One region of the Anabaena sp. CS-542/02 genome, then DNA from elsewhere that is predicted to be linked to it. Evidence: predicted binding sites of a transcription regulator. Region 1 holds the regulator's gene; the other holds the start of a gene.

Region 1 (3,429 bases):
ATTACTTGCTCTCGTGCGGCAATTTCTTGATTACGTTTTTTGATCAGTGCATCAAGTTGGGTAATTTTGCGATCGCGCCCTTCTATTGCTGTTTTAGCTTCGGCATAAAGTCGTTGTCGTTCTCCCCTCAGTTGTGCAATAGCCCGCTGGAGTGTTTGTCTTTGCTCGTAAACGCTTTGTAGTTCAGTTAAAGCTTGTTGATACTGACTTACTACTTCACCTAGCTGGGTTTGGGTACGTTGAAGTTGAGTTTGTGTTGCTTTTTGTTTAGCGTTAGCTGCTTGTAAGGACTTATTAATTACCTGCAACTGTCGCTCCGCCTTAGTTTGTTCAATTCTAGCTGTGCTTAACTCAACCTCTACCTGGCTTTTCTCCGATTCGGCAATTTTGAGCTGTTCCCGCTTGTTTCTCAGGTCTTTTTGAATATCTTCTAGCTCAAATACCCCTTGCCGTAATCCTTCATCAGCGGCAAATAAGATCCCTAATGTTGAAGCCGAAATTAAGCCGCCAGTAAATATAGTTACTAGTACAGCCGTTTTTTTTGGACGCAGGTTAAATAGTGAGAGGCGTGCTTTGCCAACTCGTGTGCCAATGCGATCGCCCACGGTGGCAATTACGCCCCCCAAAATTAAAATTGCCGCGATCAGGATGTACCCGGTGGTCATCTTCAGCTACCGTTCACGTAGTGTGCCGGATGCATAATGCTTCCAGATACAGCCTACTACTTTCAAGGATGATCTTGTAGGGGAAGACAGATAGGCAATAGCTGAAACTACTGAGAATTTTCGATTTATCCCCAATGGGTGTAATTTTGAAGAACACAACCCTTACCACTCCACCTCCCCCGATTGATTTTAAGTGAACTGCTTACTTAAGGTAACAGGTTTATGCACCGTAATCTTCTTTTTGTGGATAGAAATCATTTGTTTCTCACGCAAGTCCCCTAATAACCTAGTGACCGTTACCCGAGTTGAACCAATTGCCTCAGCGATCGCCTGATGAGATAACTTCAGATCAATCGTAATCCCATCCGCACAAGGAACACCAAAATCACGACAAAGAATTAACAGAAAACTTACCAATCTCGAACCCATATCCCGGTGAGCCAAGGTTTCAATCATCATCTCTGTCTGTAAAATCCGCGAAGATAGGCCTCGCAGCATCAACATTGATAATTCTGGATTTTCCTTAAAGGCTTGCTCCACCTGTTCAATGGGGGCTGACAGTAACTCTACAGGCGTAAATGCGACTGCATGGTAAAATCTATCAGACTTATTTCCCGTCAGTAATGACAACACACCAAAAACACTATTTTCCCGCAGCAGTGCTACCGTTATTTCCTCTCCTGCCTCATATACCCTGGAAAGTTTCACAGCACCCTTCAAAAGAAAATAAACTCGTTCAGCAGGATCGCCGGGAAAAAATATTGTTTTATTGCGTTCAAATGTTTCTACAACTGGAGGAAATGCTCCGGTCGCCATCTGACGAAATACATTTGCTAGGGCTTTATCTTGTGTCACGATCATCTCCCTTCCCCTACCCAATGCCGGAAAAACAAAAACTGATTACCTAAGAATACACCTGAAAAATCAATAAAGCACCGTCAACCTTTCTGTACATTCCTATACTCAAACCCATAACTTCATCGTTATTTGTTCATAATGATACATAATTTTTCATCTTTTTAGCTAGTAGTTGTTATAAGTACTTACACAGTTAAGGTCATCAGGTTTTTCCCCAAAAAATTCACGATATCTTGAGAATATATTCAGGATTATCTAGAGAAAGTTTTCAGAAAACAGTCCCCTAAATGATCATTTGTGCAAATGATGTGCCAAACCAAGAGCAACTCGGCGCAGATTCTAGTATGCTCCTAATGATTGATCTCATTCACAATTTCTATGCTGAATCTGACTGGAAAAAACGCCTTAGTTACAGGGATTGCCAATAACCGTTCCATTGCCTGGGGGATTGCTCAACAACTGCATCAAGCCGGAGCTAACTTGGGTATTACCTACCTACCAGATGAGCGAGGTAAGATGGAGAAAAAGGTGGCGGAATTGGTAGAACCTCTCAACCCCAGCTTATTTGTTCCCTGTAATGTGCAAGATGACGAACAGGTGAAATCTACCTTTGAAGCAGTTCAAGATCAGTGGGGAAGATTGGACATTCTCATCCACTGTCTGGCCTTCGCTAACAGAGAGGATTTGACCGGTGGATTTAGCCAAACCTCACGTTCTGGGTTCAAAACAGCCTTAGAAATCAGCACCTACTCACTAGTGCAGTTAAGCGGTGCGGCTAAACCGCTGATGACCGAAGGGGGTAGTATCATCACCCTCACATATCTGGGTGGTGTCAGGGCAATTCCTAACTACAACGTCATGGGAGTAGCTAAGGCCGGATTAGAAGCTAGTGTACGTTATTTGGCGGCTGAACTCGGACCACACAATATTCGGGTGAATGCCATTTCCGCCGGGCCGATACGCACATTAGCATCTTCAGCAGTAGGCGGAATTTTAGATATGATTCACCATGTAGAAGAAGTAGCTCCCCTGCGACGCACTGTTACTCAGCAAGAAGTGGGCAATACTGCTGCTTTCTTGTCTAGCGATTTAGCCAGTGGCATTACAGGACAAGTTTTGTATGTAGATGCAGGATATGAAATCATGGGAATGTAATAATTAATCATTGTTAAGGTTAACGGTTGACGGTTGACGGTTGGCGGTTAACCGACAAAATACAGTTACCAAGCATCACTCATCAGTCATGCGCCCTCCATAGGGTCTGTGATTTCCCCATTCCCCATTCCCGATTCTCCACCTATGCAAACAAGCGATACCTTCGGCAAGGACTCACTCCAAGGCCAAATTAATTCGACTCACACTGCTCGCATAGCCTCGATTCATCGCACCACTGGCGAAACTGATATAAAAGTTACTATTAACTTGGATGGTACAGGCATCTGCACAGCAGCAACTGGGATTCCATTTTTAGATCATATGTTGCATCAAATTTCCTCCCATGGGCTGATTGACTTAAATGTACAAGCCCGGGGAGACTGGGAAATTGATGATCACCACACGAATGAAGATGTGGGTATCACTTTAGGGCAAGCTTTCAGTCAAGCCCTAGGTAACAGGAAAGGTATTACTCGTTTTGGTAATTTTCTGGCACCATTGGATGAAGCTTTAGTGCAAGTGGTGCTGGACTTTTCTGGCAGACCTCATCTGAGTTATGGCTTGGAAATTCCCACCCAGCGAGTGGGAACCTATGACACTCAGCTAGTACGGGAATTCTTTGTAGCATTGGTTAACCATAGCCAAATGACATTACACATTCGTCAACTGGATGGCATTAACTCCCATCATATTATTGAGGCAACATTTAAAGCTTTTGCCAGAGCAACCCGAATGGCGGTGGAAATTGACC
Region 2 (3,429 bases), on a different contig from region 1:
CAGGCCAAAGAAGTTAAGCATACCGTTGAATACTGGTCAGCGTCTCATCTTCGGTTCTTGACCATAGATAGGTTGAGTATATCTATATAATCGTCATGATCTTCGTTTACCTGAGATTGGAGCTTCATAACCTAGTCAGCACATAGCAGTCATCAAAAACTAATATACAGTGTATTAATACCCGCAATATTTGCTGCTACTGGGTTGGGTCTGATGTTTACAAAAAGTTATCTAGATGACTGGGATTTTGGCAAAACCTACAGATAGGTTTTTTCTATACTAGCAACATATTGAGAGAATTTTTAAGCGGCAGATGCAGCTATTAAGAACAGGCTATCTACCAAAATTGTACTTAAAACTGCGCCACTAAATGCGTACCAATGTTTTGATTTTGTACGTAAGGGTAAAACCCCTGCGGTTAATAGCATTAGTAGCCCCATTCCTGCCCAGCCTTGTCCCCAGGGCGTTTGTACTTGGATTAAGGCATTTTGTAATATTGGTGACACATTATTCGGGTCTACCTGCATAATTTGCCGCCAATAGGGCATCAAGTCTACTATATAAAAATATACATCAGTTAAAACTGTACCGAGTAAAGAACCTAAATAAAACCAGTTACCAATTGGTCCCCAATTCTTGAGGAGACACCAAGCGGCAAATGGCAAACCGATTGATTCTACTGGTAAATGCCATAAAGGTTCCCAACGTAACCAACCCCAGTAAATGGCTCCTGCTAACCAACTCCAGCTAAAGCCAAAAAGCAAATCTCCCCATATATAAGTTTGAGGACGCGACATTAAAATAAAACTCAGCCATACCCAAAATCCTGTCAGGGCTACACTTAGCACTGGTAGCGATCGCACTAATGGCGCTTCTATAAATACTGGTACTGATACCAAAAACACAGCCGCAGCCAAGATTAACCAAGTCTGTCCCTTGGTCGTAGATATGGGTAGGGAAGCAGATAAGCCAAGTGTAGATTCTAACTTATTGATACTATTTTGCCCCGGTTCACTGGGGGGTAAATCAGTATTTATAGGAGTTTGGGGAGTAGTGAGAGCCTGCGTGGTGCAGCCATAGGAAGACAAAGTATTGTTAATCAAAGTTTTTAATATTTGTTACTAAACTTTATGTTAATTAAGATATCACAGTTAAAAATGCCATGGGGGGGGATTTTTAGTTTAGCTAAGTTTTGCATAAATTGACTAGCAGCAGGGTAAACTGTGCTGATGAATTTTTCCTGGCAAGTGGCCTAAACAGATGTTTTTATAATTGGTTCTAGCGCTTGGCTATCACAAATAAATTAAATGGTTTTATCAAAACGGCAATGGTTCGTATTCCTAAGTGCAGCATCTGCTATTTACTCGGTTGCAGCATTTCCGGCAAAGGTTTTAAGTACCGAAACTCTCCTGGGGTCAGAGGAGGTACAGCAACTGAATATCCTGCAAGCTATTTTTTTAGGCTTTGTCCAGGGAATGACTGAATTTCTTCCCATCAGCAGTTCAGCACATTTAAAGGTTGTACCTGTAGTGCTGGGTTGGGGGGATCCGGGGGTAGCTTTTACGGCGATTATTCAGCTGGGTAGTATTGTGGCTGTGCTGTGGTATTTCTGGGGTGATATGACGCAAATTATCAAGGGAGCAGCAAAAGCGATCGCCGTCAAAAACTACCAAAGCCATGACTTCAAGCTATTTGTGGGAATTAGTTTGGGAACAGTCCCGATTATCTTCTTTGGACTGTTAATTAAAGGATTAATACCAGACTACGATAATTCACCCCTGAGAAGTCTAACAGCCATTGCCATAGCCTCTATATTCATGTCACTGTTATTGGGAATAGCAGAAAAACTGGGTAAACGCCAACGTGACTTTGAGCATCTGACGATGAAAGATGGGTTATGGATGGGTTTAGTTCAATGCTTGGCTTTAATCCCTGGGGTATCTCGTTCAGGTTCCACCATGACTGGTGGACTATTTATGAACTTAGAGCGGGATACAGCTGCAAGATTTTCGTTTTTGCTGGGAATTCCCGCCATTACCCTAGCAGGATTAGTGGAGTTGAAAGATTTTTTAGAAGTGGGTGTAGGTAATGTGGGTATGGTTCCTATGGTTGTCGGAGTCATTTCATCTGGGATATTTTCATATATAGCGATCGCTGGGTTGATACAATTCCTAAAAACCCAAAGCACCTGGGTATTTATTTGGTATCGCCTGGCCTTTGGTGTAGCAATCTTGGGTGCGATTAGCGCCGGATTGTTGAACAATAGTTGATATTCATTGGTTCCGGGTTTCTCATCATGTCTACCATCCGTCCCGCTCAAATCACCAGAGTATTACCCGATTCTATAGGCGCAGAAATTGGCTTTGAAGCGGGGGATGCTATAGTTGCCATCAATGGCATAAAGCCCCGTGATTTAATTGATTATCAGTTTCTTTGCGCTGACGAAGTGCTAGAACTAGAAGTTTTAGACCCATCTGGAAAAACTCATCACATTGAAATAGAAAAAGATTACGATGAAGACTTGGGACTAGAGTTTGAAACTGCTCTATTTGACGGTTTAATTCAATGTAATAACCGTTGTCCCTTTTGCTTTATTGACCAGCAACCACCCGGTAAGCGTTCCAGCTTGTACTTAAAGGACGATGATTACCGTCTGAGCTTTTTATATGGTTCCTATTTAACCCTGACCAATTTACCCGAAAGAGAATGGCTGCGGATTGAACAAATGCGCCTGTCTCCCTTGTTCGTTTCTGTTCATGCTACGGAACCGGAAATCAGAATTAGACTGCTAAAAAATCAACGTGCAGGCAAAATTTTACAACAAATTAAATGGTTCCAAGACCGCAGACTACAAATTCATGCTCAAGTAGTTGTTTGTCCTGGGATCAATGATGGTCAACACCTAGAACAAACACTGAAAGACTTAGCAGTATTTCATACTGGAGGATTACCCGCTGTGGCATCAGTAGCAGTAGTTCCCCTGGGTTTGACGCGGTTTCGCCCAGCAGCAGATGAACTGATACCGGTAACAAGGGAAAAGGCTCAAGAAGTGATTTCCCAAGTCAAAACCATGTCCCAGAAATTTCGCCAACAATTAGGATCGGGTTTTGCTTGGTTAGCAGATGAGTGGTTTTTGATTGCGGGTGAGGAATTACCCAGCGCTGCGGAATATGAAGAGTATCCGCAAATTGATAACGGTGTGGGTTCGATTCGTTTATTTATTCAGCAATTTGCATCTACCGCAGCGCAGTTGTTACCGTCAAAGCTAGATGAACCGAAAAAATTGACTTGGGTGGTGGGTAATGCTGTGGAACAAGCATTCCAACCGATTTTACAACGCCTCAATACTGTTGAGGGTTTAGAAGTGAAGATGGAGGCTTTAGCGAGTGATTACTGGGGACAAAATATTACTGTCACTGGGTTAATTAC

Evidence for each region. Region 1 encodes NtcA, which controls nitrogen genes in cyanobacteria. Its sites were predicted from a motif close to TNTGTANNNNNNNNTACANA; they were not measured.
Region 2: PN447_RS00080 (DUF3120 domain-containing protein) is a predicted target of NtcA. The motif match lies at 1,106-1,125, and genes of this name have one in related genera.

Annotation. Positions count from the first base shown of each region.
Region 1 is NZ_JAQMTM010000072.1:4,528-7,956, forward strand. Features, by position in the region: gene PN447_RS07245 (DUF3084 domain-containing protein) at 1-665, opposite strand, end outside; gene ntcA (global nitrogen regulator NtcA) at 855-1,526, opposite strand; gene fabI (enoyl-ACP reductase FabI) at 1,902-2,678, shown strand; gene hisB (imidazoleglycerol-phosphate dehydratase HisB) at 2,823-3,429, shown strand, end outside.
Region 2 is NZ_JAQMTM010000001.1:15,462-18,890, forward strand. Features, by position in the region: gene PN447_RS00080 (DUF3120 domain-containing protein) at 303-1,103, opposite strand; gene PN447_RS00085 (undecaprenyl-diphosphate phosphatase) at 1,308-2,270, shown strand; gene PN447_RS00090 (TIGR03279 family radical SAM protein) at 2,297-3,429, shown strand, end outside.